2 regions of the Paenibacillus sp. FSL P4-0113 genome follow, and region 2 is predicted to be linked to the other one. Evidence: predicted binding sites of a transcription regulator. Region 2 holds the regulator's gene; the other holds the start of a gene.
The links. Region 2 encodes LexA, which represses DNA repair genes until DNA is damaged. Its sites were predicted from a motif close to CGAACATATGTTCG; they were not measured.
Positions count from the first base shown of each region.

Region 1 (16,706 bases), 460 kb from region 2:
CCGTCGGCTGCATCGCATCGTTCGGGATTAACAGAACAACCCCCTTGCATCTCCAGAATGTCAGCTTTGCCGAACAAGCGGCAGGACTGCGAAGAAGGCTCGTTCAGCTGAAATGGCTGCTGCCAGGCATGGTCCTGCAGATGACCGCCGCGGGACTGCTGCTGCCGATACTGCCCGGTTTTGCCGCTGACCAACTCGGTCTGAGCCAGCCGCAATATTCGCTAATGCTCATATTAGGCGGGGCCGGCGCGATGCTGTTTCTTGTCCCGATGGGAAAGCTGGCCGATCGATGGGGGCACAAGCAAATGCTGTTCGCCGGTTTCGTATCGCTTACGGTCGTATTGGCTCTGTTAGTCGTATCCATGCCGCCGCCTGCATTAACGATGCTGTTTGCCTTTATGCTGGGATTGTCTTACTCAGCCGTGCTTCCGGCCTGGAATGCGGTGCTGTCGTACCTTGTTCCGGAGGATCAGAAGGGGGCCGGGTGGGGAGTACTCTCCGGGATTGAAGGGCTCGGTATTATGATTGGCCCGGTCATCGGGGGAGGGATAGCCAGCCAGTATACGAATGCCGCTGCCATTAGCATCAGCGCTGCTTTACTGGCGGTTCTTGCACTTTTTTATTTGATTTTGCCGCAAAACAAGCTTGTCTCGGCTGGCGGGACTTTGCAGCACAAGAGGGAGAACGCTCATGGACCTGATCGGGTTAGTTGAACCGAGTATGGATACCTGGTCTTGCTCATCGGCTTGCCGCTGGACTTCATCGCGCTCCCCATTCCGCCGAGTACACCTGAAATCCAAGCCATCGAAAATCATCACGATACAAGCCTCAGTTCATCTACCTCAGTACAAGAAGCTGGTGAAGGTGCCGATTTTAATTACGATTCTTTAAAGGATTACATTGCCTATGGTCTAACTTATGATAAGAAAGAGGACAGATTTCTCTTCAATGACAAGCAAGTCAGATTGTTTGTTGATAAGGATATAAAAAATGAAGGTAGATCAAATAACTTTTACTATGATGCTAAAGGAAATCCGATTTCAAAGTGATTAGAGATGATAACAATAAGATAATCAAAATAACGGAAGTTCATGGGAGTGAGTTACAAGCCTTAAATAAAACATTTGGATTTATAATAACTGATGGAAATTTACAGTTTGAATAAGTAGAGTCATTATATAAGCTACTGAAAAAGCCTTAAACCGTAAAAGGTGAACGAATACCAGTGAAATGATGGTTTTCTTTCACCTTTTTTAATAGACGGATTGTCAAGACAAGTACAACAGTTTCTCCTGTAACGATTCGTGAGAGGACTTCCATCTTAAGTTTTTCGGGGCCGGTTGTTAATCAGGGCGAGAGCCTGCTCCAGATCAGCATCTGTCACCAGAGCGAAGTTATGCCCCTTTGAGATAAATTCACGCTCAAGACTTGGCATTCTCGTTGGAGTCTCGTTGCCAGGATGAGTACGGGTCGGCGAAATAGACACCCACGCCGTACAGTCGTTCCAACTCTCTGTGACAGGCGAATTCTTTCCCCACGGTCGCGCTCCGAATCGCAGACATCGGATACTGAGCCGCCAATAAGCCAAACGCGATCTTTATCGATAATGCCGTGCGATCGTCATATAATCACTTGGTAAAAACGTGTTTTTGCCACCACGATGTGTCGACGCAAGCTTACTCTTTCCTCGGCTGGAAATGACCGTATCCGGCTCCCAGTGACTGAAGGTTTTCCGGCTACGGATCGTATTGGGACGCTGAATCAGGCTGGGTATTATGAATCGATATCACGCTTTGGGTACAAACAGCGGTACTACTAAGTATAAACATAGGGGAAAGCAGAAATAAAAAGCAAGAGATTATCAGGCTCTACCGTATAAGGTGAGGCAGGTGCAAAAAAGCAAAGGGAGTTATGCAGGAATAACGATGAAATAGAAAGAAATATCATTGATGACAATTTTCTTTTCAAAGGAGACTATTAATTTCAAAAGCATACAAAAAGACCCATCTAAATTATACTTCCTGTGCATGACATTCATGTTCCCTCTTACTTCTCAACACCATCATTTGATAAAATAAAAAGAGCGGCCGATAACATGACTTGCACGGCCACTTCATGCCTATTGTCGTTTCATTTCATTATTCCAGGTGGTATGTTCGTGATGGATATACGATTTATTGGCTGCTAAAAGGTTTGGTTTAGAACAAGTCGTGGTTCAGTACAGCCAGCATTTTCATTTTACAAACGAAGATTTACACGAGGAAGTTGCTGCTACCCAACTCTTGATAAACTTTCTAATACATAAATAATCAGTCAATTTAAAATGCCGTTGCAACGGAGAAAGTAATCACTATTTATCAAGTTTGTCCCCTATATTGATAATGAAGTAGGTTTAGTTTTTATATAAGCGTAAGTTGAAATAAGGGGTTTGAGAATGAAAAAGACTCCTTGGTATGATGTAAATGGGTCCACGATGCTGGCCAGCGACCGGATCCAAAAACAACCCAAGGAGACTACAAGATGAATTCTACTCAAAATGGACGTATTAATCAAATCACTTCTTCTACCTTAATTATCGGTGTAGACATCGCTAAATTCAAACATGTCGCCCGGGCACAAGACTACCGCGGAGTCGAGTTCGAGAAGGCCATTACGTCTGAGAACGACCGTGAAGGCTTTGAATTGTTCGTTAGCTGGTTCAGAAAGATTGCGACGGAGCAAGGGTTCCAGGACGTCATCGTTGGCATGGAACCGACCGACCACTACTGGTTGAACCTGGCCCATTTTTTGAAAGAACAGCACGTGACCCCTATATCGTGAGTACCATCGGGAAATTCTCCAGCTACACGATATTCTTCGTTCGCGCCATTTCTAATGCTTCTTCACGGTTGTTGACGCCGAGTTTCGAGTAGAGAATCGAGCAGTAATTGCGGATCGTTCCCTCCGATAAAAATAGCTTGGCGGCAATCGATTTGTAGCGCAGACCGCTCGACAGATGCTCCAGAATCTCCATCTCGCGTTTCGTAAGCCCGTACGGGTAGTTTCCCTGACTTGAACCGATTTTCTCCAACTGCTCACGTTGACGCTTCATCTCTTCGAAAACTTGCGTAGCGACCGATTGGTCGATCCAGGTTCCTCCATTATAAATAAGTTTCAAGGCTTCCTTCATCTCCCGCGGATGAATCGACTTCAGCATGTAGCCTTCTGCCCCGCGCTCCAATGCAGTTGCTGCCTGCAAGGAATCCTTAAACGTTGTCATGAATACAACCTTCATATCAGGCCATCGTTGCTTCATCTCAACTAAAGCTTCAATCCCGCCCATTCCCTGCATACGAATATCCATTAGCACGATATCTGGTTGGGAGCGATCACAATGTTCTAATGCTTCGCGCCCGTCCCTGGCTGTACCAACGACGTTAAAATCAGCATGCTGATCCAAAATTTGCTTCAAGCTGTCGGTAATGATCACCTGGTCATCAACGATCAGCAGGCGGATCGCATCATGTACAGGCTCTGTCTGCAACGGAATATTACATATGACGAAAGTTCCTTGTCCTGACTCGGAATGCACGGACACCGTGCCGTGAAATAGTTCAAGTCGTTCCTTCATTCCATTGAGCCCAAATCCAAATTGGATTTCTTCCATTCCGATGCCGTTATCTTCGATCTGTAATCGAAGCTGCTGACTATTGAAATGTAACTGAACGGATATCACGCTCGCCTTACCGTACCGAACCATGTTGGTTAGAGACTCTTGAAGGCAACGATATAAACAAATGTTTATTTTTTGCATAACGAGAGTCTCACTGCCGATCACACGGAATTTGACCGTTATACCTGTTGACTTCATAAAATCTTCAGTTAATTGCCGCAGCGATTCACTTAACGAATGGTTCAACGGAGTATGAGAGAGCTGATGCAGATGCTTTCGGATATCAACCAGACTGTGTTGGGCGATTCCGACAAGCGAATCGATCCTCTCTATTTGCGCATCTGGTACGGACGATCGCAGTGATTGGATGCCGACGATGAGCGAGGTAAGCGTATGGCCAATCGTGTCATTCAGCTCATGTGACAGCCGGCTGCGCTCCTCCATCAGCGTAAGTTCCTCAATCCGCTTAATATGCTGCTCCAGCAACAGCTTTTGCTCTTGAATAATTCGGGCTTGCTTGTGGGACTGAATTAAAATATTAAACGCGAAGCCGATGGCAAAACCAAGGCTGCAGCTAACGATAAACTCATACGGGAGACGATCAGCAATCCAACCGTTCAATACCGGGAATACGATTCCGCTAAGGATACCTGTCCACACATAGGTTCTTCGACTGCTCGTCAAGCCGATAGTTATCACGAGTAAAACAAAAGACCAAAGCAATCCCGGGGCTGCGTAGGCTAAATATAGATAAAAAAAGCCCGTTACCGTGACTTCGATTGTGAGATACCAGTCTTCTTTCCTATAGAGGATGATTAATGGAACGAGATAAACGACGAAAGCGAGAGAAAGTACAACCCAAAGCGATACAACGGTCAATGACGGATCGACAAAACCAGCGCTTGCGATAATGACCAGCCAAAGCGTTCGTATGGCCACAAGTATCCAATCATACCAGACCCTTTTTTTCATTATCGAGAACACGAATTACGCACACCTTCTTATATTTTTTTGCAAATCAAATTCCGAATGATTCAGACCTATCATGCAATATAACTTCCCGATCCGTCAAGCGAAAGAGGGTGGGGTAACAGCGGTTAGAACGTAGCTTAGCAAGCACGTCATATAAGACAGTTGACAGTTTGTCATGCGGTATATGTGACAAGTCCAAGTACGATGTCATCAAAAGCTAGACGGTTTTATCACTGTTCGATTTAACAATATCAGAGGTAAGGTGAGGGGGTAAAGCAGAACAACATTCAAAATAATAGGAGCGATGCGTTATGAAATCATTCACCATTCGAAAAGGAGTTGCACTTACTTTAATAGCTATATTGGCGGGTACAGTGGCCTATGGAACTGTCCACGCAGAGGGTCAGACGGCAACTTATCAAGCTATCAATAAAGCTGCCAATACCGACAATATTTTATCGTCGGAATTCGCAAAAGAACCCAAAAAAGAACTCAACGAGAAAGAAAAGAAAAGAAAGCATCGGGAAGAAGTCAAACGCGTCATGGATCAAGTAGTTACCAACAAAAGAGTCCCAAGTGTCGTAGCAGGCGGGCTACAGGATGGGGAACGCTGGTCCTACGCTACGGGTACAGCCAGTTTCGAAGTACCACGCCCGGTGGAGCCGGATTTTTCATTCCGTATTGGAAGCATCACGAAGACATTCACTGCTACCGTTGTATTGCAGTTGGCTCAGGAGAAAAAATTGAACCTGGATGATTCGGTCGAAAAATGGCTGCCAGGGGTCATAAAGGGTAATGGGTATGACGGCAACAAAATTACGATTCGTCAGTTATTGAACCATACAAGCGGGCTTGCGAGCTATACTGATCTTGATTTTCGAGATATTACCTTGCCTCAAAATCCATTCCGTTACTATTCGTCCGACGAGCTTATCAGCATGGGACTAGCAAAGCCGCCTGTATATGCGCCAGGGAAGGGCTGGAATTATTCGAACATGAATACTATACTAGCCGCTCAAATTATTCAGAAGGTAACAGGAGAGACGTATGCGGAGCAGATCAGGAAACGGTTGATCGAACCGCTCGGTATGACAGGGACATTTGTAATGGAAAATAGTCACGATATTCCAGGTAAGCATGCCACAGGATATAATATGGATAGATCGGGTCATTTGTATGATTTAACAGAAATGAATCAATCATGGGCAAATGCAGCCGGAGATATAGTCTCAACAACTAAAGATTTGACCACCTTCTTCAGTTCGCTGTTGGGCGGAAAGCTTCTAAATCAAGAGATAATGAACCAGATGCTCACGACAGTAGATTCACCTATAGGTAAAGTCGGACTAGGGATTTATGAAATAAAAACAGCTGACGGGCAATCATACTGGGGGCATGCCGGCGGTACTTTCGGATTTGAATCGAGAGCCTTCGGATCTCTAGGCGGGCAGCATATTTTGGTAACGTGCATCAACTCGGTAGCTCCGGAAGTGGAGCCGGCTCACAATAAAATAATCAATAAGGAGTTTGGCCGTTAAGTTTAAAGCCGACATCGCGTCCTTTATTTGAGGGCGGATGTCGGTTTCTGCTGTGATTAACCGTCGTTTCATGCAATCGAGACACATATGTCCGCATTCAGAATAAAACGACATCAAAATAGACAAGATGCACGAGGGGCATAACGACGGCGTATTTTATATTCGGTCGGTCAAGCTCTACTATCGACTTCTTTATCACTCCCGCCAACAGATGGTTTACCGCCGAAATCGGTAAAATAGGTTAGACGCAAATTCGATATAGAGAATAAGAAGATATATGAGATTTTTAGAAATACATAGTAGGTATAGACAACGTAATATTACTAACCTACACATTGCACCAGACTACAATTTCTATTTAAAGACTTCAAGGAAAATCAAACATTAAGACTAATGTACAAAAATATCAGAATTTCGTATATGTTATTCCGCTAACGGGATACGTTAGTTCAATGGAACAGCGACAGTCTAGGACATTATTTTCTCGTACTGGTTGTCACTGTTCCAATTTCAAAGTCCGTCTAAAACTTATTTTATGGAGACTAGCGGTATGACAATTCGAAAGATGCATGGAATAATGTCGATACAATCGTATGGAACAATATAGGAGATGAATTTGAGGGAAAGAAACTTAATCATTATTCAAAACTTGATCTAACCAGGTGAATATGCGGTGGTTAGCCAATTTTAATGCTCCAAAATTTTCATTTTATCCCCCTGATTTTGTATTTTCGTCTAGTCTATCAGACCTAGGAATATTTTTCTAGGACAAAAGTTTTGGATTCGGTATGCAAAAAGCCTTGTCTAGAACGTATGTTCGGAATATAATTTCTACATAATACATCAGGAGGCTACATACATGTCGAAAAAATTAGAAGGTAACGGCTTATGGGAAAGCAGCAGGATTATCATACCAGAACACAAGGAAGCATACTTAAAACTCATGAAAGACCGTCAGCGGAGAGGCAAGCCGGAACTTGACGATCAGGAAGTCCAGTTGATCGAGCAAGCGCTTATAGAGTCCTACAACACACGTCAACCTATAACACTAGTGGTTTTTAGCCCATTCGATGACGAAGAACTCACAGGTGTAATCACGTCTATAAATACTACTCGCAGGGAAGTGAAACTGTTTCGTGGCGAGGATGATTTTAGTTGGATCAAGTTGGAGGATATCATTTTCAGCAAGTATCTAGCAAAAATCTAAGGGTAGTAAATATTCTACTGATGTTATTCAACAAACAAGAAATGTCTCAGCTGCCTTATCTACGACAATTCAGCCGAAGTCTTTCTAGGAGCATTTGATGCTAGTGTTTTAGCTGAGCAGATCAATCCTCATATCGCAATCGAAGACTTCCTGATGATGATGCGTTACACCCGCATCAAGTTAAAGAAAGAGGCTTACAGAGTGGTACAAAACTACTACGGAGAAGCTCACTTTTACAGAAAAAGCCTGATGAGCTACAACAACATCGGGCTGGGCAAAGGTAACTTTTTCTTCGCTAACGGTCCATTTGTTGTGCAAAAAAATGGACCGCTAGCGAAGAAAGAAATCAATTCAGGTTAATGAAACAATTCTATGCGCTCTTGCTTGTGTACTTGGAAAATTAACAAAAGAGGCAGCTGGATTCCTGCCTCTTTTGTTATTATTCTACGTCTGAGAAAAGCGGAGTGGACAAATAACGCTCACCTGTATCAGGTAATATGACCACGATCGTCTTGCCTTTGTTTTCTGGAAGCTTTGCAATTTGTGTTGCTGCATAAACCGCAGCCCCAGAAGAAATACCAACAAGCAGCCCTTCTGTTTTGGCAAGCAGGCGTGCAGTTTCAAATGCATCTTCGTTTTTAACTTTGAAAACCTCATCCACATATTCTTCATTAAAGTTATTTGGAATGAAACCAGCACCGAGTCCTTGTAGTTGATGTGAACCTGGAGTACCGCCAGACAGCACTGGTGAATCGAACGGTTCGACGGCTATCACTTTTACAGAAGGTTTTCGTTCCTTCAATCCCTGGCCAACGCCCGAAATAGTCCCACCTGTACCTACGCCCGCAATAAAAATATCTACACCGCCATCCGTATCATGCCAGATTTCTACAGCTGTAGTTTTGCGGTGGATTTCTGGATTGGCAGGATTGCTAAACTGCTGTGGTATGAAAGAGTTTGGTGTTTCGGCAGCCAATAGTTCAGCACGCTTGATAGCGCCTTTCATCCCCTCGGATCCCGGTGTTAACACAAGCTCAGCACCGAACGCAGTCAAAAGCTTGCGACGTTCGATACTAAACGTTTCAGGAAGTGTAATTATAAGTTTATATCCAAGAGCCGCAGCTGCAAATGCAAGTCCGATTCCAGTATTGCCACTTGTTGGTTCGATAATAACGGAGTCTTTATTGATTAAGCCTTTCTCCTCAGCGTCTTTAATCATAGCATATCCAATGCGGTCCTTAACGCTACCAGCCGGATTGAAATATTCCAACTTTGCTACCACGTTTGCCTCAATATTTTGGATTTGGCTGTAGTTCAACAGTGCTAGCAAAGGAGTATTTCCAATTAATTCAGTCAACTTTTGGTGAATTTTAGTCAAAATTATCCCTCCAAACGATTAATTCATATCTACTTACTATGACATAGATATTATCACGAATTTTTCTTCATAACCATGTTCTGTTAATTCATAGTGAGGAGCGGGAACGGACGAAACAGTTTAAACCTAAGGTACTACTCATAAAAAAGTAGTCCAAGCTTATTCAGAACCTGAGAGTCATTAAGAATGTATACAGTGTATCCTTTTACCCGCTAACCTAGTGGTCGGCGGATAACGAATTTGTATTTAGTAGAAGGCAAAAAGAGCAGTAAGGAATTAATCCTTCTGCCTCACTGTTAACATACGGGGAGGCGTTTTTATTTTGGCAAGCTTACGGTGTATCAATTCGCGCCATCAAGTTGCTCTTGCGAGAGCTTACGACTAAATGCCTACAATACGAAGTAATTTATGTTCTTAATAAGGATATCGATACATCATCTAAAAGAATTGTGGCAAAGGTATCCTCTGCTGTAACACGGAACACTAAATCTCTGGAAACAGTTCCCGAATTTCCTGAGATTGAGAAAGTGCGGGAGGATATGACAGGGGCTGCGCCTTTTCCACTTTTCTTTGGTTTCATTTGAATTAACCCTCTTTCTGTAGACATATTTGCTACACTAGTAGTTTATGAAATATGAATAAGAGTGTTCATAGAGAAGAGAATACAAAAAAGACCGTCTATTGACGGCCTTTTCTATGTTTCGACTCGAAATATATCGTGGAGGCTATCTATGCTATAAAAAGGATAAAATTAAGTAGATCTATGCGAAAAAATAGAAATTATAGGAATACAAGAAAAACGAAATAGCTAAAAACGAAAGAATCAGCGCCGCGGTGTATACCTTTCTTAACAAAGTAGCCTCCGAAACGTTACATTTTCTTACAGCAAGATAGGCAGCCGGTACAAAGGCGAGCCCAAGTACCCAGAAAAGGATAATATTGAAATTGAAATTGGACATAGGCTGATAGGGGTCGCCTATCAATTGGATGCTTGAAGCAATGAGATTGACGATCACAAGCAGACCCAGCAAGGGGATTACGGTTACACTGTCAGGCAAGGGAAGCCGCGAAGCACTCTTCTGCTTTCTTGCGTCCTTGAGCTTCCGCAGCCATCCAATAATACCGAAAATAGACCCAAGCGCAAACCAAATACCGCATCCCCCGACCAGAATATAACTGAAGATGGATGTTTGCAGGAAGGATATCGGCAATTGGTCATCGATCACTCCATATGACAACTGCGTCACTTTACCATCGGCATTGGTTATGAAAAAAAGACGGCTGATGTTTAGGCCCGCGTGATCATAAGGAGTGCTCCCGGGAGTCACGCGTTCAAAAAAATAGGGTTTGGTTTCTACATAATCAACATGAATATTCATGGATGGAATACTCAGAGTGATTCCGCCATTGCCGTTGGCTGTGACCACTTCTTCCGCATTGGATAATACGGGTATAAGCTTCAATATACCAGATGATACTGCGCGAGCAGAACGGTATTTTCCCTCCACATCCGCGCTATGCTTCAACGTGTTGTCCGCTTGCGGAGTAGCGTGGGAACCCCCGACAAACAGGTCAATGAGTTCGCTTCTTGCCCCGGACATTTCATTTTCCACATTAGTCAGAATACTGATCCCAAAGTTTTGATCCGGCACGATAGAGACCAGAGAGGAGAATGAATCTGTATTTCCACCGTGCTCGATAACACGATAATCTCCCGCGAACCGTTCCCAAAAGCCATGGGCATTCCCCGGAAGCTCGGGATAGTGGGTATACGAAGCCTCATGCATTTCTCGCAAGGTTTCATTCTTGTTGAACAGCGAATATTTTAAGGAATGGTCCATGTTCAGATGAGCAAGCATAAAATGAGCCATGTCCTCCGAAGTAATGTTTAACGCACCAGCCGGCACATCATTAAAGAAAACATTCGGCTTTGCCACCCAGTTTCCATCCTTCTTGGAGTAGCCTGTTGCTTTATGTTCGATAACCTCTGGAATAAGATCATACCGTTGTGTAAAGTAAGAATGTTTCATGTCTAGAGGCTCAAATATATGTTTCTGAATATAGGTTTCAAAAGGCATTCCGGATACACGTTCTATAATATAACCGGCCAGGTTGGTCCCATAGTTGGAATAAGCAATCACTGTTCCAGGCTCATAAATCTGTTGAGGCTGGTTTCCGGGTGCGACATGCTCCTTGAGAGGCCTAAGATCAGCAGGATCATGAACCAAAAGTTTTTCCAGGCGCTCCTCAAAACCTGCCGTGTGGCTTATCAGTGATTTCAGGGTAATAGGCTTATCAAAAGAAGGCTTAAGAAAGCCGTCAGGCAAGTATGTGCGGATGTCCGTATTCAAATCCAGCTTTCCTTGCTCAACCAGTTGCATTACTGCCGTCCAGGTGAACAATTTCGATACGGAACCGGCCTCCATATAGGTTGTTTCCGTACTCATGGGTGTTTGTTTCTCGATGTTTGCGTATCCGTAACCTTTTGAAAGAACAATTTTCCCGTCCTTTACTATGGAAACCGCAGCACCAGGAATCGCTGTTCCTATATATTTTTTCATAATTTGATCTGTTCTGTTTTCGATTTCGGAAATCGGAATTCCAGAGGGAGTAGTTGGAACGGACTCAGAAGCATATGCCTGGACCGGGATAAATGCCATCAATGCCAACAGGAACAAAGAGGCAAATCGTTTTTTCAATTTCATATCATGTCTCCTTTTTGCTGCGCTTGAATCTTTAAGGGCAGTCTGTTTTTTGGAACATTTTTAGTATAGCAGTCAAGTCTTTCTTATTTCTCTCCTGTTCCTTACTTTTTTCTTTCTCAAATGAAGCTTCAACTCTCAAATGATTTACCGAAAAAAAGCTATATTTACGTTGGTACAGCTTTATATGTATGTTGACAACCTATAAAATAAAGACAAGAAGAATCCTCATAGTTGAAAAAAATAGGAGATGACAACAAATGAAAGCCTGTGAACCTCTAACTATTTCATCTGAAAGCGGATACAATCTTCAAACCAATGAAAGTGTGCCCATTGCCCACGCTTGGAACATGATTGCGCGAGATCATAAGCAAGTGTTTGGCCTCGAGCCATTGCAAACAGAAATAGAGCCCTCGATCATTATCCGTTATGCGCAGGAAGGAGATAGCTGTCCGCACTGGCCAGAGAGCTATTGTCTACGTTTTGTTGCTGGTCGCAAGGGAACGGTACTCCATATTATTGGCCGTGATGAATTAGGAATTATTTATGGACTGCTTCATTACAGCCGTTTCGCTTTGGGTGTGGAGCCGTTCTGGTTCTGGGCGGAGCTTCTCCCACCTAAGCGGGATACCATAGTTTTACCGAGTGAGAATGTTGACAGTATACCGTCCAAGGTTCGATATCGAGGATGGTTTGTCAATGATGAGGTATGCTTGATTGGCTGGAAGGAAGATTATCCACCGACGGAGCAGGTGTGGCAGCCCGTTTTCGAAGCGTTACTGCGGTGCGGTGGAAATATGGTGATTCCCGGAACCGATTTACCACGCACAGGTATCCATCATAAGCTTGCAGCAGACATGGGCTTATGGATCACACATCATCATGCTGAGCCGTTGGGGGCGGAGATGTTTTTGCGCGCGTTTCCGGGTAAACAAGCTAGCTACAGAGAGCATCCCGAGTTGTTTGAACAGCTGTGGCAGGAAGCGATTGAACGGCAAAAGGGAGAGAAAATTGTTTGGGTGTTGTCTTTTCGCGGGCAGGGTGACAAGCCTTTTTGGGAAGATGATCCTTCCTTTAATACGCCGGACAAACGCGGACAATTAATCTCGTATGTGGTTCGCAAGCAGTACAATATGATCTGTGAATTTGTGGAGCAGCCCGTGTGCTGTATGGCGATGTATGGTGAGATTGCCGAGTTATACAAGCAGGGGCATATTGAAGTACCCGAAGAGGTGATCAAAATATGGGCGGATAATGGTTACGGTAAAATGGTATCCCGGCGTCATGGGAATCTTAATTATCGTGTACCAGCATTGCCTGAGACGCAGGATGGGGGCAAGAATGGAGTGTATTACCATGTGACCTTCCACGACTTGCAAGCGTCGAACCATCTTACCCAATTTCCCTCCTCAGCCAGCTTGATTGTAGACGAATTAACAGCAGCGTTTACTACAGGGGCGGACGAGTACCTGCTGGTCAATTCAGGTAATATTTTGCCGCATGTATATACGCTGGATTTAGTAGCAAATTTATGGACGAATGGTAACGTAGATGCCGCAGACCAACTTACTGATTTTATTGGGCGCTTGTACAGTAGTCAGCTTCAAGAGATTTCCCAATTATACCGGGATTATTCCCGTTGTACTATCGTTTATGGCCCGCATAAGGATGATCGGGCAGGGGAGGAATTCTATCACCATCCGACTCGGCAGATTATGGGGTATTGGCTACAAGGCAAAGAAAGCAGTGATGAACGGCTGTACTGGGCTACTGGAGAAAGGCCTTTTCCTGAACAGGTTCGCTGGTTCAAGGAAAAAGCCGAGTCGGCAATTCCCGACTGGGTTGAACTGCGAGAGCGGTGTCTACGAATCATGAAGCAGTTGTCTGAAGATGAATGTCGTAGGCTGTATAATCAACTGCTTGTGCAGATTGAACTGCATCTAAGTGGTTCACGTGGACTGGCAAGGTTATGTAGCGCTTATGGGCTGTTCCTTGAAAAAGATTATCCACGAGCATTTATACAAGCTTCTCATGCCGTTTGGAGCTACCGGATGGGTAAAGAAGCTTTATCGCTCGCAGGAACTGGAAGATGGGAGCATTTCTACCGGGCAGATTGGTTAACCAATCTGGATAATACTATTTCACATGCGGACACTGTGCGGAGATTTCTTCGTCTTCAGGGAGACAGTCCGGATATGTTCCTGTGGTCCAAACAATATTTAATGCCAGAAACAGAGAAATATATCTATCTAGAGAATACGCATCGCAAGCCCCTTTCCGATGATGAGTTGGCACGCTGTCTGGAGAAGGTATTATATTAAAAAGGAAGACATGTAGCATAAGAGTTAACAGCGTCGCCTGCAACCTTTCCATCTTATACTACGTCAATGAAGTTGTTAATGGCCAAGCGGCCCAATTCAACTACAAGGTGGAACTTAACATGAGTATGAGAAAAAGTGCATTTGCAGCCATTACAACTGTAGCCATTTTGTCCTTCTCCGTTGGAGGTCAAATGTCTGCGGCAGACCGTCAATTCAAAGATTTGGATAACGTAAGTGGTAAAGAAAAAATTATATCCCTTAAAGATCAGGGTCTGCTCAAAGGTATCTCTGATACGCAGTTTCTCCCGTCATCTAAAGTGACCGCTGCTCAAGGCATTCAGTTGATCTCCGGCGGACTCCAGCTCAGTTTGTCCACCATTGATTTGAACAAGGAGCCACAGGTCAGTAGACTGTTTACCCATGTGAAGGATAATGCATGGTACGCCGAAGCTTTTATCAACGCGCACTATAATGGTGTGGTTATTCCAAAGGATATTGATCCTGCCAAAGCTCTGACTAAGGAACAGTTCACACATATGCTGATTCAGGGCATGGAAAAAGCAGGCGCTCTTCCGATGATTAAAATCGCACCTGCGAATATTGCGGATGACAGCGAACTGGAGCCTTCTTACCAAGGTAGCATTCAACGCTCGCTAGTCTACAAGGTCAATACCTTGGATGCAAATGAAAAGTTTTATCCAAAAAGCGAGATTACACGTGCCGAAGCTGCTGTTATGTTATATAATGCATTGGAATACCTGAATACTCATACAAAATCGTAATAAATACAGCAATAAAGAGCTTTTCTTCTGAGGGAATTAAGCTTTCAGTTACTTGACATCATTATCGTTAATGTTATAATAAGGAAATCGAATTTAGACCTGCGGTAGCTGATTACCGTAAGGATATTTTCCTGGTCCTTCGGCATATAACACAGGTAACGAATAAATAAGCTGGCTCCGGATGAGGAGTTCAGCTTATTTTTTTGGATCAAAAAGCTTACCGTTTTCACAGATTTACATATTGAGAGGAGACAGGAGTATGTTTGGGAATGACTGGGATGATGTACTACGAGAAGAGGTCGAAAAGCCATACTTTAATGATTTAAGGTATACGTTAGCCCGAGAGTACAAGTTACATAAGGTATATCCTCCAAAAGAAGACTTGTTTTCCGCACTCAAATTAACGCCATTTCATCTGACCAAAGCGGTTATATTGGGGCAGGATCCATATCATGGAGAAGGACAAGCTCACGGTTTAAGCTTTTCTGTTAGACCTGGTGTGCGAACGCCACCGTCTCTATTAAATATATACAAGGAGCTTCGCGATGATATCGGTACTCCCATTCCGAATCAGGGATACCTCGTTCCTTGGGCTGAGCAAGGTGTGCTGCTGCTGAACAACGTGTTAACCGTTCGTGAAGGACAACCGCAATCTCACCAGGGAATAGGTTGGGAACGTTTCACGGATGCTGTCATTGAAGCGATTAATGAGCGCGAGCAGCCAGCAGTGTTTATTTTGTGGGGGAGCCATGCTCAGAAAAAAGCAAGCTTCGTGAATACCAGCAAGCATTTGGTGCTGAAATCCGTTCATCCGAGTCCATTGGCGGCTCACAGAGGTTTTTTTGGCAGCAAACCTTTTTCGCGTACCAATGCATTTTTGCAGGAGCATGGAATGGAACCGATTCGGTGGGATATTCATAGCCGCTAGCACTGGAGGTGAGGACATGCGTCAATGGAAGGGACGTCAGGTCATTTTATATCACGGCAACAATGATCATACCCAGAAGGTGCGCGGCACGCTTGAAAAATGGGATGAAATACGAAAGTGTGTTATTTTAGGCCCGAAAATGCTGGCTATTCCTTTTGAAAATATTACGCATATTACCATGTTTCCTCCGGGGCGTGAGCGTAGAAGCCGCCATCCGGCGAAGCTGAACGCTACTGGTTATGTAATGAGCGTTCCGTTACAGTTTGATAATGCCATTCATTTTCAGTCGGCGGTGACGATTTGGAGAGAGGATCAGCTGATTGCTTATAATGTAAAGCTGGTTAGTCACTCGGCACACGATGTAATTCTTGAAGATGGACAAACCTTATCTAAGGAAGAGCATTTGTTTGTGGTAAGGTCACTGCGTGGAGAACTTTAACTGTAATAATTCACCTTTTTTTGATGAAGGGTTCAATTTAGTTAACTGCTTACCGATAAAAGATAATGGGATTGTTAATAATACCCTGTTTTATAGAATGAAACAAAGGGAGCGAAACGAATGGAACGTATGAAACGTATGAGCAAACGGAGTACCTTCTTACTTGCGTTGCTGATGTTTGTATTTGCAGCATGGCCAGCAGGTTTGATCCGGGCTGAGGAGAGCAAGACCTCCACGGTAGAGTGGGATAGTCAAAATCCGACTACATTGAATCTGGGTGGAAGCCCCGCTCAATTAAAAGTGTGGTCATTGACAGAAAAGGGCAAGGAAGATGTTACACAAAAGGCAGAATGGATCTCTGGGGATTCAAGCATTTTAAAGGTAGATAAGGGACTCATTACTCCTGTGTCAAAAGGGCAGATTAAGATTGTTGCTACATATGAGCAGCAAACGGTAAGTACAACGATTACAGTAAAATCGCCTTACAGCAAGCTGCAATTAAATCCGTCTAGTCCCATTAATTTGACGATTGGCGGGGAATCGAAGCAATTGACTGCTCAAGGTGTACTTACTGGAGGTGGGACGGAAAATGTATCCGGTGTCGAATGGACTTCTTCGAATGCGGCTGTTGCTACCGTTGAAGATGGTCTTGTTCGTCCACTTGCCAAAGGCGTGACTTACATTAAAGCAAGCAAAGATGAACTTAAAGCACAAACGATTGTGTATGTGCGTTCTTCTTCTCAGGCGTTAGTATTGAGTGCAACTGGGTCCAAATCGGTCTTTCTGG
Region 1 is NZ_JBBPAZ010000001.1:1,414,978-1,431,683, reverse strand. It holds gene MKX46_RS05820 (MFS transporter) at 1-713, shown strand, start outside; gene MKX46_RS05815 (hypothetical protein) at 735-1,049, shown strand; partial or broken gene MKX46_RS05810 (IS110 family transposase) at 2,521-2,805, shown strand; gene MKX46_RS05805 (hybrid sensor histidine kinase/response regulator transcription factor) at 2,843-4,636, opposite strand; gene MKX46_RS05800 (serine hydrolase domain-containing protein) at 4,936-6,162, shown strand; gene MKX46_RS05795 (YolD-like family protein) at 7,022-7,369, shown strand; gene MKX46_RS05790 (hypothetical protein) at 7,571-7,729, shown strand; gene cysK (cysteine synthase A) at 7,809-8,747, opposite strand; gene MKX46_RS05780 (hypothetical protein) at 9,154-9,327, opposite strand; gene MKX46_RS05775 (serine hydrolase domain-containing protein) at 9,509-11,452, opposite strand; gene MKX46_RS05770 (glycosyl hydrolase 115 family protein) at 11,710-13,770, shown strand; gene MKX46_RS05765 (S-layer homology domain-containing protein) at 13,890-14,552, shown strand; gene MKX46_RS05760 (uracil-DNA glycosylase) at 14,812-15,480, shown strand; gene MKX46_RS05755 (hypothetical protein) at 15,497-15,919, shown strand; gene MKX46_RS05750 (Ig-like domain-containing protein) at 16,040-16,706, shown strand, end outside.
Region 1: a site for LexA is predicted at 6,969-6,982, ahead of MKX46_RS05795 (YolD-like family protein). Genes of this name have one in related genera too.

Region 2 (16,706 bases):
CTGAACGAGCATCCGTCTGACCTGCTCCATATTGCTCCGGGGCAGCGAAGCCCACTGTGCCCAGCTTTACCGTATCTTGATCCAGCTCAGCCTTGTAGCTCCTCGCTATTCCAAAATCAATCAGTATAAATTCCATTTCCGGTGTCAGCATAATATTCGTTGGTTTCAGATCCCGGTAAATGACTGGTGGTTGACGGGTATGCAAATAATCCAACACATCCAGTACCTGCAAAGCGAATGGGACGATTTGCTCCTGTGGAATATAGCCTTGGTAGCCCTTCATATATGCTTCCAGCGTAATTCCTTCGATGTAATCCATAACCAGGTATACCGCTCCAGATGGGGGATGCTCAAAAAAATCAACAATTCTTGGTAAACGTGGATGGCTTAGTGAAATCAGCATCTCTGCCTCCGTGCGTACAAGCTTCATCACTTGTGGCTCGGCAACCGACTCCTTCACTGCCCATTGCTTGCCTGGCAGTTTTAAATCCTCTGCCATGAACACGCGGCTCATTCCTCCCGAACCCAATGTGCGCACAATACGGTAACGCTCACCAACAATTGATCCGAATTCCAACTGTGATGGTTGCTTCATTATTCTCCTACCTCCTTTCTTAAGCAAACAACGCAAAAAAGGGAAAGCTGCCGCAAAATCAAATTTCCATGTCGCCATGAAAACCGTTTCGCGGGATGCTTTCCCTTGATTTAAACATCATTATTATTTTTAAGGAACAATTTGGATTTATTATATAGCACACCTGTATCTATTGTAAAGTGTTATTTTCCATACTTAATCATGTACAGGGTAATCTCATCTCGATTATGGAATAGCTGCTTAGCTCGCTGAATCTGCATGCCGGACTCCTCAAATGAAGCAATTACATCATGAATGAGCGCCAAGGGCTTTTTATGCATTAGCTTGACCGTAACGATAGCAGTACCACCACTTCGCAAACTATATAGTAAATCAGTAACAAGCCTTGCCATTTGCTTAGGACTCCAGCTCATATCACAAACCAGCAGATCGAACGAATTCTCTTTAAATTTGACTTCACTTGCATTTTTACGCAAAAAAGTCAGATTGGCGTACTTCATCAGTGATGGCTCCATCTTTGCCGGATCAACCGCAGTAACTTTCAGTCCCCGCTCCAGTAAGAAGGAAGTCCATCCACCCGGTGCTGCCCCAATATCCAGTCCCTGATGGAAAGCGCCAAAATCTATGCCGAACGTTACTTCTGCTTCCAATAGCTTGAATTTGGCACGGGAAATTTGTCCGTCTTCTTTCTGAAAACGAACCGCACCTCCGCTCCAATCCGATAGGTTGTCCTCAGGACGTGATACACCTGCATACCACGTATCTGTATCTGCAAAAACGGACACAATAACATCGGCGCCTTGTACTGTTTGCTCCATAGGTAGATCACTTAATTGTTCACTCAAAGCCTGCTTAAGTGCACCTGCGCTTTCAGTCCAGCTGCTATTAGATCCTTTGCGCACTTGTAAAGAAACACGTTGATCCATCAGTTCCTTGCGGTTACGGATGAATGCAACCAGACGCTCCTGCACCTGAACCAGATCCGTTCCTTCTTCCTGAAAATGAACAGGAAACAAGTGACGTAAAAACATCGGCGGCTGACCTGTAATTGTCCTCACTGCCTCAATTTCTTCCGCAGGTAATGTAGCCAGAAAAATTTCACCAGGTAAAAGCATCGTACTTTTCACAGAGCCAAATATTCTTCTAAGCTCCTCTTGAGCATAGGGTGCAAAACCGTGATTGGCCGTACAAATAAATCTTGATGATGACAAAGTAGATTCACTTTGTTCATCTGTACTCATATATAGTTCCTCCAAAATAACATTACCCTCCAGCGCACACCCGAATCCAGGGACGTTCTCCATCCCAATCCAGCTCAACCGGAACTTCATATGTGTGCATAATCAATTCTTTCGTTAAAACTTCTTTTTTCGGTCCAGCTGCTGCAACCTTACCATCACGAATCAATGCAACATGTGTAAATAGGGGGACAATCTCCTCAATGTGATGAGTCACATAGACCACTGATAAGTCCCGCTTGCGGAGCCGATCAATCTCGACCAGCATTTTTTCCCGCTCAAATAGATCCAACCCAGCACAAGGCTCGTCCATAATTAGCAGACGGGGTTCCGCCATCAGTGAGCGGGCCAACATCACCTTTTTACGTTCTCCTTGAGATAACGTCCCCAGCGGATGATGAATCAAGTCACCTAAATTCATACCCTCCAGCAAAGATATGGCCTTTTCTTTTGCCTCTGTTGGAATTTCCTGATAAAAGCGCAAAAAAGCATACGCACCTGTAGCGACTACTTCCCAAACTGGATCTTTTAGCGCCAGCTTTTCCAATAAGGTCTGACTGATATATCCGATCTGCTTGCGGACCTCCCGCACATCACATTGACCATACATTTGCCCAAGCACTTCAACCGTACCACGACTTGGAAACATATACCCTGTCATCATTTCCAGCAAAGTTGTTTTACCGGAACCATTGCGACCCAGAATAGCCCAATGTTGACCTTCTCGTATATCCAGGCTTACATCGTCCAATATCCGTCTTTCTTCCCGCTGCAACGTAATGCTCTTCATGGATATCATTCCATCACGCTCCTTATTTTGCTCAGCAAGTGTTCTACAGATTCCATTTTGTAGATGATTTCAGGATTATTGTTTTCACCATTATATATAAGAAGCGCGGGAACGCTGGATATCCGGTACTCCTGTACCAGTTCAGGAATATAGTTAATGTTGCTCTGCACCACTGCTCCTTCGGGGAGCAAATGCTCTGCTACCTCCAGCATCTTACGGGCAGCCGCGCATGTTCCGCACATGGGAGTGTACACAAACAAAGCCAGCTTGCATCCCTCCCATATGGCACGGCGCGCGTCTTTTTGTCCGATCTCTTTCATTGTTCAGACCCTTTTCTGATCTCTCGCATACGCTCCTCGGGTATGGGCCCATTATGCACGGTGACTCCCTCTGGCTTATTCGCATAGAGCAGCTCATACATGGCTCGCCGCCCCTCTGGACTGGAGGAATGCAAGTAAATTTCACACGGATATAACCGTTTCCCTGCGATAGCAGCAGCCACATCTTTTCCCGTGGGTTGACCTGAACCCAAATCATAATCTAGCGATAGTATCGTAATAGGATATTCATGAAGCAGCAGCAGACACTCTTCCGCATCTCTTGCCAGCTTAAAGCCCGGAGGACAAGGCCGATAATCGTCCATAAACAAATACATCAACTTCTCCTCCTTTTCCCATATATGCAAGCTCACATGCCTCAAAGATAGTTATTATCAATCAGATTGATTTACTCCCAGCTTAGAATCATTTGAATATCCTCCTGATGTGTTCCATCAGGTCCCGTCTCACTCTCCAAAACGATAGGAATGCCTCTTACAGCCTCCTGATCTGTCATCCAGCGCATGCCCTCAGTACCAATGTAACCTTGCCCCACACGAGCGTGTCTGTCTTTTTTAGAGCCATACGGGTATTTAGAATCGTTCAAGTGAACTCCGCATAGAGCTGACCAATAGCCGAGACGGTTTCCTTTATCAATCAAAGCCTCGTCCATTCCACCGTTCCACAATCCTGCTGCATACGCATGACAAGTGTCCAAGCAAAAGCCGATACTGTCAGGATACCGGCACAACTGACGGATTTGCACCATTTCCTCAAGCGTGGTTCCCATAGGTCCATGATCCCCCGCCTGATTTTCAATCAATATTTTAGCATTTCCCTGCCAGCCTTCCAGCACATCATTAAAACAGTTAATGATGTTACGATAGCCCTCTAGAGGGTCTAACGAATGCATGTGACCAAAATGAACGACAATCCCTTTTGACCCACAGGCTTCAGCAATATCCAGATCATTGCGTAATGAAGCAATCGTCAGCTCATAAAGTTCCTGACCACGCTCAGACCCATGAGCCGGATTAACGGGATATGGCGAATGAGCAATGGATTGAAGCTGGTGCTCTACACAGTAAGCGTTGCAAGCAGCAGCATCAGTAGCACTCCATTCCTTCAGTCTCAGACTACGAGGATTTTTCGGGAAATATTGAAATGAACGCCCCTCCTGCTCTCGCGCACGCATAGCGGCTTTGAAAAAGCCACCACGCGTACTCACATGGGAGCCGATGAGCAATTTAGGCATCATGCTGCTGTACCGGGCAATAAAATGCTTTTTTCCCCGCCAGTTCAACCCTTACAATTTTTCCGCCACTTGGAGATTCTTCTCCTTCGCGGTCATATACTCGACACTGATGATCAAATCCACCTGTTAGCGTGTCTCCCTCCATTAGAGGCATTTCCATGTACCCGCCTTCCGCAGTAGCTTCACGTAGTACGGATTGAGTGGCATGGTATAGCTTTTCCACTTTTTCTGGCGACTGCACAATGTTTTGTACTTTGGAACCCGGTGTAAATCCGGCGATATAAGCAATTTCGTCCGAATAACAATTGCCAATACCTGAAAAAATCTGCTGATTCACCAGTGTTGTTTTTAAAATCCCCCGGCGTCCCTTCAGCCGTGCTGTAAACTTTTCCAACGTCATGCGGCGGTCTAACGGGTCAGGTCCCAGGTCTGACAAAGCCTCCTCTGTTTCTTTAGCCGTCAGCAAGTGCAGATAACCTAAGCGCAGTCCGATAAAATAAAGCTTTACTCCACTAAAATCTAATTCGATCTGAACTGTACGATCTGGACGCTGCTCCTCCGTTCCCAGAAATAACAGCCCTCCCAACATCAGATGAAGTACGAGCCGTCCGCCCGTGTTTAAATGAAAAATCAAATGCTTGCCTCGACGCTCTAAATATACAACGGTCGTTCCGAGCAATTGCTTCTCAAACGTTTCCACTTCAGTATTAATGGACTTTTCACGGCTAACCGTCACTCCAGTAATCGGAATGTCCAAAATTTGTTTGGATAATAAGATTCTGTAGTTTTCCATTTCAGGAAGTTCCGGCATATCAACATCTTTCCTTTCGTAGCTACATAGCTTTTAATGCTCGCAAGTTTTCTAAGGCATATACTTTTTTCTATTATCTCAGCTCTTCTTTCATCCAGTCCTGCAATTCAGCGAGATTTTCAAACATCAGGTCAGGTTTTACTCCAACGGTACGCACATGCTCGTCCATATTAGCGCGGGTCGTCACGCCCGACAGGATCAGAGCTGTTTTACAACCTGCTGCTGCACCTGCCGCAATATCTGTAAGCATATTATCGCCCACAACCAGAGCTTCATCCGCCCTAATGTTTAAGCGGTTCAGTGCATAATTCATCAATACGCTTGAAGGCTTACCGATGACAATAGGCTTTACCTGTGAAGCCGCTTCAATTGCTGCTCCAATCGTACCTGCTCCTGGCGTTAGCCCATCATGTGAAGGCAATTGGAGATCCGGGTTTGTCAAAATAAAAGTGGCTCCTTCCCGAATCCAACGCATGGCAGCGGCCAGCGCATCATATGTAAATTGACGATCTATCCCCTGCACCACATAATCAGGATGGTTCTCAACAAGCTGCAAACCGGCTCCTGTGAGTGCATCACGTAATCCTGTCTCACCAATACAATATACACGAGCTCCAGGACTTTGCTGTGCTACATATTGTGCAGCTGCTAACGCCGAAGTATATACTTCATGGCTGGCCGCTTTAATTCCCATACCAACCAAATGCTCAGCCACCGATTCGGGTGTGCGTGAAGCATTGTTTGTAACATAAGCATAAGGTATCTGGTCTGTACGCAATCGGGATATGAACAGATCCGCACCCTTGATCATCCGATTTCCATGATAAAGGGTTCCATCCAGATCAATTAGTAACGATTTTATCGCAATCCCCTCCCCCACTTCAAATCCATTCACATCATAGCATTGAAAATTATAATTCATCCTATGAACGATGTTCTCCTTCTTATTTAACCACCTTAATGATTCAGGTTATAAAATAATCGGCTGTCTCCATTCATCCCATCTATCTTAAGTCAAAAATGCTTATGAAGTCCATGAATTGCTGGTAAACCGTGCAAAATAGCGCCATTCCTCGCTAAAAGCCGTCGCTTTCACATGACATAAGTTCACATCTTCGTCGAAATCCATCGAAGGCGCTATTTCCTCAAAGGAAATCTTCTGTATTTCCTGATCATGCTCAAGACATAAAATCCTTTAAATTCGATATATAGAAACGCGAATATGACATACCTCCATATGTGGTAGAACAAATTCATCCCCACCACCGTGTACGGGTTCTCATCTCTTGTCGCATCCTGCGCTTTCCCGGAAAATAATTTCGGTGAAAAACAAAGGCACCGGAGCAAGCCCCGGTACCCATGCACATATCTTTCTCCAATCGTTTATTAACCGATATCGGGTACCGGTAACAACACATGCTGCTCCGCAAGCAATGAATTGGGAAATATGCTTCGCGCTTCCTCCAGCAATGGCTGAAGCTGCTCCTGATCTTTATACCTAGAACTAAAATGTGTCATGATTAGCTGACCCGCACCTGCGGCTTTTGCAGCCTCCGCTGCCTGAAGCGCCGTACTATGATGATACTCGTACGCTGTATCTGCCAGTTCATGCAGAAAAGTGGCTTCATGAACGACGACAGTTGCATCTTGAGCCAGCACTACCGTATTCGGGCAAGGTCTCGTATCCCCCAAAATCGTGATGATACGCCCCTTTTTCGGCGAACCCAAAACATCCTGAGGGTGCAAAATAACTCCACCCTCTACCTCCACGCTTTCCCCACGCTTTAACTTACCGTACACCGGGCCGGGCTTGATTCCATATCGCTCCAACAGTTCTTGGTTAAGCTTACCGGGCTTATCCATCTCTACAACTCGGTAGCCATAGCTGTCGATCCGATGATCCAGCAAAGCTGACTCTACCCGGAATTGTCCGTCATCAAACAGAACCCCGCCCGTATGCTCCACAATATGTAGTTGGTAATTGATACGCGATTGGCTGATCCCTAAAGATAGCTCGATATATTGCTGGATTCCAGGCGGTCCATATACCGTCAGTGGTGTCGTTCCCCCCTGGTACGCTCTGCTCGACAGCAGCCCCGGCAGACCAAAAAGATGATCCCCATGCAAATGGGTGATAAATATTTTTTCAAGTCTGCTTAGTTTGAGCGGCGAACGCAATACCTCTTGTTGAGTGCCTTCACCGCAGTCGAACAGCCACATGCTTCTTCGTTCTTCCAGCAAACGAAGAGCGATGGACGTTACATTTCGCTGAATCGTAGGCACCCCTGCATTTGTACCGAGAAAATAAAATTCCATAACATTAACCTTCTTCCTGCTGACCAGCAAAAAACCTCCGAAGCTCGGAGGGTATTTGCTATCCCATCTGATAAAGGTGTTAAACCTTTTCGACGTTAAAATACTGCGCCTGAGGGTGGCTGAACACCATGGCTGATACAGAAGCCTCCGGTTCCATCATAAACCCTTCCGTCAGCTCAACGCCAATATCCTCAGGTTTTAACAACTGGAACAACGGCCCCTGTTCCTCCAGATCTGGACATGCAGGGTAGCCAAAGGATACCCGAATGCCTTGATATCTGGCACCGTGCCGCTGTTTCATTGTCATATCGGCAGGGTCCGGAAAACCCCAGCTATCCCTGATAATATGGTGAAGCCGTTCCGCTAACCCTTCTGCTACTTCGAGTGCTACCGCTTGAAGTGCATGCGAGCGCAGATAATCCCCTTTATCTTTCCACTGGGTAGATATCTGCTGAATCCCATGACCAGCTGTAACGACCATGAAACCCACATAGTCCATAACTCCGGATTCCACTGATTTCAAGAAATCAGCCAGACACAGATAAGGCTCTACCTGCTGGCGCGGAAATGTAAATGTGTGCAGTACCTTGCTCACATCCGACGGATCATAGATCAGAATTTGATTCCCTTGCGACTGCGCTGGAAAGAAACGATACATGGCATGTGCCTGGATGATTCCGTCTGTCACAGCTTCAAACATGATGCTGTCCACGGTTTCCTTCAACTGAATCGCTTTCGGATCTTCCGAAGCCAGCAGCTGCTCAACATTGCCTTTTAAACCAAGATGATGCCCCATTAGCATCTGCATATTCACGTAAGGCAAAATATAATTCAGTGGATAGTTACGCAGTACATGGCGATCCGTATCTGGTGGAATATAGACGGGCAGATCCTGAGCAATGTTAGAGCGCACAGCTCGAGTGAGTTTAGGGAGCGGCTTGGCTTCCACGACGATTGCCGCTTCAGCTTCTCGCTCAGCCTCCATCTCCTCGGCCATTTTTTTACGGGACTCAGGATTCATAAGCTTATTGGCAATATCTAGGCCATCCATAGCATCCTTTGCATAGGCAACCAGACCATCATACTCAGGACGGATACGATTTTTAGTGAACTTACGTGTTAAAGCAGCTCCACCCACCATTATTGGAATATCAATATTCGCATTTTTCAAATCCTGTGCGGTCAGCACCATTTGTTGTGCCGATTTAACAAGCAACCCGGATAAGCCAATCATGTCGGCCTTTTCTTCACGGTAAGCCTCAATAATGCGTTCTGGTGGTACTTTTATACCCAGATTCACAATATGGTAACCATTGTTGGATAGAATAATCTCCACCAGATTCTTACCAATGTCATGCACATCACCTTTGACTGTAGCCAACAAAATCTTACCTTTTACTGAGGATTCATTCTTCTCCATGAACGGCTCTAAATAAGCCACGGACGCCTTCATCACTTCAGCGCTTTGCAGCACCTCTGCTACAATCAATTCGTTATTGTTAAACAGTCGTCCTACTTCCTCCATCCCCTTCATCAGCGGGCCGTTAATAATCTCCAGCGAAGAATATTTCACAAGCGCTTGCTCCAGATCCGGAATGAGTCCCTCCTTACTTCCCTCCACTACGTAGGAAGCCAGTCTTTCTTCGAGCGAAAGGTTTGATATCTTTTCTTTTTTCTCCACTTTCTTGTTACGAAAAGCTGCTACAAAAGCGGATAAAGTATCGTCATTTGTTTTATAGATCAAGTCTTCCGCAAGTTTCCGCTCATGCTCTGGAATGGATGCATAACGCTCAAGCTTCTCAGTGTTTACAATCGCATAGTCCAGACCTGCTTTGGTACATTCATATAAGTAGACGGAATTGAGCACTTCACGACCCGCTTCCGGCAAACCAAAAGAAACGTTACTGATGCCCAAGATAGTATGCACTCCGGGAAGCGCCTCTTTAATAATGCGAATACCCTCAATCGTTTCCTTAGCTGAACCGATATATTGCTCATCACCTGTTCCTACTGGAAATACAAGCGTATCAAAAATTAGATCCTCCGCTGCCAAACCGTAACGGTTCACCAACAGATCATAAGAACGTTTAGCTACCTCAAGCTTATCCTCACGTGAAATAGCCTGTCCGCGTTCATCAATCGTACCAACAACAACAGCTGCGCCGTACTTATGAATAAGAGGAGCCATGTTCTCAAATTTCTCTTCACCATCCTCCAGATTAATGGAGTTAATAATCGCCTTACCTTGCGAATATTGAAGTGCTTTATCAATGACTTTAATATCCGTTGTATCTATCACCAAAGGTACTTTTACCTTGTTTACAACCAGTTTCAAAAACGCTTCCATATCCGTCATTTCATCGCGGTCCGGGTCCTGCACACAAATATCAATGACATGCGCTCCGCTTTTTACCTGAGCACGGGCAATTTCAGACGCCTCTTCATATTTGCCTTCCACAATCAAACGCTTGAATTTGCGGGAGCCAAGAACATTTGTTCGCTCACCAACCATATACGGACGATTGTCCTGTTCAATATATACAGGCTCAATGCCTGATACGGCAGGAGGATGATGACCTACCAGCGGACGCGGCTCAAACTGCGACATACTTTCACTCATAACTCGAATATGCTCAGGCGTGGTACCACAACATCCCCCAGCAATATTCAACCAGCCTTTTTCAGCGAAAGCAGCCATTTTACGTGCTAATGAATCAGGCGATTCATGGTATTGGCCATTTTCATCGGGCAAGCCCGCATTTGGATAACAGCTAATAGCTGCAGAGGACATTTCAGACAGAGAGCGAATATGATCACGCATAAACTCTGGACCCGTAGCACAATTCAACCCAATCGAAATTGGATGTAAGTGTTCCAGTGATATGGAAAAGGATTCGATATTTTGTCCGGCCAACGTCGTTCCCATAGGCTCAATCGTGCCTGAAATCATTAGCGGAAGCTCGATACCTGTCTGCTCAAAAGCCTGCCGAATTCCGATACTTCCAGCCTTGACGTTAAGCGTATCCTGTGAGGTCTCCAAAAGGAGTACATCCACGCCGCCTTCAATAAGTGCCAAGGCCTGCTCTTGATAGCTGTCAATCAGCTCAGCAAATGTAACACCGCCTGTGACAGACAAGGTTTTCGTGGTTGGGCCCATAGCTCCTACTACAAAACGAGGCTTGTCCGCAGTGCTGTATTTATCCACCGCGTTACGCGCCAGCTTGGCCGCCACCAGATTAATTTCACGGGCACGTTCTGGTATATCGTAATCCGCCAAAACGACGGATGTTGCTCCAAATGTATTCGTTTCAATTAGGTCTGCTCCGGCCTTCAAGTATGCTTCATGAATCCCTTGAATGACATCCGGTCTCGTTAAGACCAGCATTTCATTACAGCCCTCCAGCTCTTCCCCACCAAAATCATCGGGGGAAAGGTCTTCCTGTTGAATCATGGTGCCCATGGCCCCATCAAGAAGGAGTATTCTTCGTTGTAATGCATCCTGCAAGCTAACTTTATCCAAATTTCTTCACCCCCGCAAAACGTTAAATCCTAGTTTAGCAGAAACCGTATCATTTAGATAGATTGAAGTAAAAACATACGTTTTATACAGGTTGTTCTTTGTAAAAACGACTTCTCTTATCCATTTTTATAGTTTGTAGCATTATTAAACGTACTTAACCCTGCATCCTTTAGCTATGTTCATTTGCATTATAAAATGTTGAAATCCTGTATTGTACAACGTTTCAAGACATGGTATTCTTTATATAACATTAATCCAAGTGGAAAAGAGGGGATAAATACATGGCCGAAATCTTAATACGTAATACGAATGAAAGAATTAGCGGTGAAGAACAAGTACGTGAATTTCTGGAGAGTCACGAGATATTGTATGAACATTGGGATGCTTCCAAATTGTCCGGGGAGCTGCAAGAGAACTTTACCTTAACAGATGATCAAAAGGCCGCTGTTCTCAAAACATTTGAACCCGAAATCAAGGATTTAGCCGCACGTCGCGGATATAAAATATGGGACGTTATCACTCTATCTGAAGCAACGCCGAATTTGGACGAGTTGCTAGCCAAGTTTGAGCAAATTCACACCCATACCGAGGATGAAATCCGTGCCATTATCGCTGGTAAAGGCATCTTTATTATTAAAGGACCTGAAGAGATCGACTATTTTAACGTAGAGCTTTCACCGGGGGACGTTATCTCCGTACCCGAAAATATACCTCACTTCTTCACTTTAATGGAGAATCAAAAGATCGTAGCAGTCCGCTTGTTCATTGAAGAAAATGGCTGGATTGCGGAACCGTTCGAAGATCCAACCTTCATTAAAGCATAATTACGAATTTATCCTTGTGTAAATAAAAAACTCCCTCTGCTCTGTGACAATCGAGCGAAGGGAGTTTTCTTAATACTCGTTTCTAAAGGTGTAGATTTCTTACTTTAACGACTGAATAATTCCATCCAATTCAGACAGATGCTTGATTTGAAACTTCGGCTTGATCTCTGTGGTATTGGTTTTGGCGTTTCGGTTCACCCACACCGAGTGAACACCTGCTGCCAACGCTCCTTGAATATCAGTCGTCAGCTTATCTCCTACCATTAAAGCATGTTCAGGCTCAATACCAAGAAGCCCCAACGCATGCTGGAATATAGACGGATCCGGCTTGCCTCGACCAAATGAACCTGAAATGACCACATGATCAAAGAAAGGAGCTAATTGAGGAACTCCATCCAGTTTCTCCTGTTGTAAATCAGGGGAACCGTTTGTCAATAATAACAGCTTGTATTGTCCCTTCAATTGTTCTAGAATTTCAAACGTTTCTTCATATACATGGGGACGTGCGCGTCTTTCCGAAGCAAATTGGGTAGCCAGCTTTTCCGCCAACTTCTCATTATCTATCCCTAGTTGCTGGAGTCCTCTGCGCCATGATTCCTTTCGATAAACAGGGGCCAACTGTTCCAATTGACGGAATTCAGGTTGCTCACCTGCTGTAAAATTCGCCCACAATCCTTCAAACGGATTAATGCCGATCATTTGAGTAAAACTAAAGGTTTCATAGGATTCATACAAAGCGCGTGCTTCTTTACGTACGGCTTCCTCCAGAGCTTTTGGATCAACACCTGCTTCACGGGAGCCTGTTTGACACGCTGCATCAAATGCCTCTTCTACACTACGTTCATCCCACAAAAGGGTATCATCAAGATCAAACATTACCGCTTGAATCGTCATCTGAATTATCCACTCTCTTTCCACAGTATATGTACGCCTATTTGCTTGATTAAGCATTTGAATCGTTATGTGTGCCCATATTAAGCAAGCGGCCGCAGCATGTTATATGAAATAACATCATACGGCCTTTGTTACAGAGCTACAGGCTAAATCAGTTATTTCTTGTCAACCTGTATCTGATTGGATAGCGCAAACTTCTCAAGTCGCTCTGCAATGGCATCCGTGTCATAGCGACCTAATGATTTTGTGAAAATAAAATTACCACCCTTACCTTTTCTTTCAACGGTTACGTAACCCTTTTCAATCTTGATGGCTTTCATGTCCCCTGCCGTCATTGGACGTTCTCTACCACCTTTCAGCATATAGAGAGTATCCTTTCCCACTTTCAGATAAGGACGACGGATAAAAAAGATAACAGCCAGCATCAAGTACAGGCCGAATACAAGCCAATCCATCCCTCGCATACCGGTCTTAGTCAAAAAGTAACTCATCAGCATGTACAATACAGAAAGACCAGCCAGCATAATTGGCACAGTAATATTACGGCCACGAAAAATATCCATTGCAGAACCTGCGCCGCTAATGGTTTGAATACCTTGCTTTTTGCGCGATTTATTTAAATGCGCTGTGTTTTTGCGTACTTTTCTTTCAAATGATCGGGCCATCTCTCAATTCCTTCCCAGATATATTACATTAAAACAATTGCCTCAAAGCTGATCTATATAGATACCATGAGAGGTACCTAAAACAAAAGGCAAATTGCAGGCTTGGCCGCTTTAACAACATTAATGCTTCAGCCCGTCATTTCCCTTCGATGTATCATCGTCCACAAATTCAATCGTTTCTAGCTGCTGCCGAAAATTACGGCGAATGTTACCTAAATAAATTTCCCGAAGATTGGCACGTTCTGTGGTTTCCTCTTCTGTTAATCCCTCGGATTTTGCTTTGCGCGCTAATTCATTAATGCGCTGTACCAAGCTGTCTATATCCAAATTGTGTCCCCTCCATAAAAGCAAAGATATAATACACTTTGACATGTAGAAAAGAGCTTGTCAAGGCTCCCGCATTACGCTCCCTGACAAGCTCTAATAGTCTATTGATCATAAGTCAGGAAGCTTGAGTACCTGACCTGCCTGCACTCCCCGATCCTCTAAACCGTTAATCCGCACAATTCCTTCTATATATACCCGTGTATCCATTCGTTCCGGTTTATGATTCGAGGCAATCTGCCACAACGTATCCCCAGGTTGTACTGTCAGTTTAGTCACTTCTTCCTTGGAAGCTGAAGGAGCCGCGAAAACCGTAAGTACACCTGCTCCTGCAATCCAAGCAACAATCACTATAATAAGAAGCTTAAGTAAAAGAGTATGGGTAATAATCTGCATAAAACGCGCCCTACCCTCTTTTCGGGTCTCCTGTAAATTTTCTATATTCATTGGAAAAATACTTTGATAGGTGCTATATTTCATCATGGTTGTGTCCTCCAAACGTTTGTTCTTATGTTTTCACAATATAACACGAACGTTTGTTTTGTTCAATAGAAAAGAGAACAAAAGTTCGCAATTTTTTTAGGGATTATTTAGAACTTATGTTTGTACGAACGGAGGTTCTATGCTATAATTTTCCCAAACGTTACTAAATGGGGTTGATACGGTATGTCTAAGATTTCGAGCCGCCAGCAGGCCATTCTTGAATTTATCCGCAATGAAGTGCGTCTAAAGGGATACCCCCCTTCTGTACGCGAAATAGGCGAGGCTGTCGGATTGGCCTCCAGTTCTACGGTTCACGGTCATTTGGATCGTTTAGAGAAAAAAGGACTCATTCGCCGCGATCCTACAAAACCACGGGCTATTGAGTTACTCGGTCAAGACGAATCGGATAACAGCAACTTGATTAATTACTCCATTAGTCGTGTCCCCGTCGTCGGCAAAGTAACCGCTGGTCTTCCTATTACGGCGACAGAAAATATTGAAGATTACTTTCCTCTTCCCCAACACTTTGTTGGTGAGGATAAAATATTCATGTTATCTGTTGTAGGCGAAAGCATGATTGAGGCTGGGATTGCTAACGGAGACTATGTAATCGTACGTCAGCAGCAGACCGCTGATAATGGCGATATTGTTGTAGCTATGACAGATGAAGACGAAGCTACAGTTAAAACCTTCTACAAAGAAAAAGATCATATCCGGCTTCAACCTGAAAATCCAGCCTTTGAACCGCTTCGTCTGACACACGTCAGTATTTTGGGCAAAGTTGTAGGACTCTTCCGGGACTTCCACTGATTTCTCGTTCTTCCTTCCCCGTTATTCTATCCCCTAATACAAAACCGGCTGCCTAGGGCAAGCCGGTTTTGTATTGTTATTATGCTTATTATGTATCTCACAACTATTCTTTCCTTTTAGCAACCTATTCCTATTGTATCTACTATAAAATCAGCCTCATCGTCTCAAAAATCCCCCACTGATCTTGAACAGCTATACTGTTGTGGGCAAAACTAATAGATCTTTCTTTCTTTTAGCTAAATATGGTATATTAATTACTCATAGCTCTGTAGGAGGAATTAAATGAAAAAAATAATAATTTCAGCGTTTGTTATGATATTTATCGTCGTAAGCTGTGCAGTTCCAACAATGGATCATTTGTATGCAGAAGAGAAATCACACATAACAACCTACGATCGTATTCAGTACTTACAAATACTCATCCATTTCAGGTATTTAGAAAAGCAACTTGAAGCTGTAATTTCCGAAAGAAATAATTACCCAGAGGCCAGCCAAGAATATAAACAGCTCTCAGAACAACTGAATCATATTTTTGCCCAAGAGGCGTACTACGAAAAAAAACTTAACACCCTTAATAGTAAATAATTTTCATACAAACTGCATATTATCTTTATTCTACACATTAGACTCATGCCGACCTGCCTGTAAAATCTCCTGCAACGTAAAGTTGAAAAGGCGAAGACAGGTTCGCATGAGTTTTTTTGTTAACCTTTAGGGATATAGGTACTAGCTTCTTTTTGCTTCTAATAGATTTATGCTGATACATTACTATCACAATTGACATATATATATAGCAGAACTAAGCAAAGGAGATATGCAGATGATCAGAAATAGAGTTAAAACGTATAAGCATCGCATCGGGAAAAACAGATATCTGGTCGTTAAAGTCTTTCAAGCCGCAGCTGCTAAAACAGGAAGCGGAAATGCACTAGCAACCAATGCCTTGAATATCAAAATTTCCAAGCGTAAGCATAAACGCCACTAAGATTCAACCGCACCTTCATTTCTTGAAGGGAGGTGATATTATGAGCAGAAGACATTGCAGACGTGATTTAAGAAGAAGAAGATTGAACATCCGTTCCAATCAAAGAGCCACTGCGCGTGCAAGAGGTAACGCACTGGCTGTTAATTTGTTTAGCGTAAACGATAGACAACGCAGACGTTAATAATCGTTTTCATGCAAAAAGCGGGAGAAATTCTTCCTGCTTTTTTGTGTTAAGCAGCACACCTAACTACTGCTATGAATCGTTTAAGCAAGCGGACGAGATCGTAAATATCACACATAGTTGAACAGTCGCTACTATTTTACTCTTTTATAAATCTAACAGACAGGAAAAAGTGGTTCTCTTTTAGAATAATGTGCATAGAGAAATTAAACCAGAAGGAGACAAGCCATGATAATTAAAATGTCACTTTCAAATATGGGGGATTTTAAAAAGTCAAATGAGAATAACAGCTTTATTGTGTCAGGAAAAATTATACCTAAATACGAGAACAACATTTGGTCATATATAGAAGAAAGTTTTCCCGAACCATATTTTAAACAGTATGAGGATGATGACGTCGATATCAGTTATATTAATGAACAAGGAAAATCTATTTTTTTATATTATGATGAGGACGACTGTGTTGGGAAAATTAAACTTTGTACTAATTGGAATGGCTATGCTCTAATTGAGGATATTGCCGTCGCTAAAGACTGGAGACACAAGGGAATCGGAGCAGCCTTATTGAGTAAAGCAACCGAGTGGGCTAAGCAGAATAATCTTGTTGGCCTTATGCTTGAAACACAGGATGTGAATATTTTAGCTTGTCAATTCTATGCTAAAAATAACTTTGTAATCGGCGGAGTTGATACTATGCT
Region 2 is NZ_JBBPAZ010000001.1:952,848-969,553, forward strand. It holds gene MKX46_RS03555 (serine/threonine-protein kinase) at 1-598, opposite strand, end outside; gene MKX46_RS03560 (SAM-dependent methyltransferase) at 778-1,836, opposite strand; gene MKX46_RS03565 (ABC transporter ATP-binding protein) at 1,859-2,632, opposite strand; gene MKX46_RS03570 (thioredoxin family protein) at 2,629-2,943, opposite strand; gene MKX46_RS03575 (cyclic-phosphate processing receiver domain-containing protein) at 2,940-3,278, opposite strand; gene MKX46_RS03580 (deoxyribonuclease IV) at 3,350-4,198, opposite strand; gene MKX46_RS03585 (Fpg/Nei family DNA glycosylase) at 4,188-5,006, opposite strand; gene MKX46_RS03590 (TIGR01457 family HAD-type hydrolase) at 5,080-5,928, opposite strand; gene rnz (ribonuclease Z) at 6,393-7,322, opposite strand; gene metH (methionine synthase) at 7,402-10,842, opposite strand; gene MKX46_RS03605 (1,2-dihydroxy-3-keto-5-methylthiopentene dioxygenase) at 11,124-11,666, shown strand; gene MKX46_RS03610 (HAD family hydrolase) at 11,766-12,560, opposite strand; gene MKX46_RS03615 (hypothetical protein) at 12,716-13,225, opposite strand; gene MKX46_RS03620 (DUF896 domain-containing protein) at 13,346-13,552, opposite strand; gene MKX46_RS03625 (LysM peptidoglycan-binding domain-containing protein) at 13,661-14,029, opposite strand; gene lexA (transcriptional repressor LexA) at 14,216-14,842, shown strand; gene MKX46_RS03635 (hypothetical protein) at 15,125-15,427, shown strand; gene MKX46_RS03640 (hypothetical protein) at 15,663-15,827, shown strand; gene MKX46_RS03645 (hypothetical protein) at 15,868-16,008, shown strand; gene MKX46_RS03650 (GNAT family N-acetyltransferase) at 16,237-16,706, shown strand, end outside.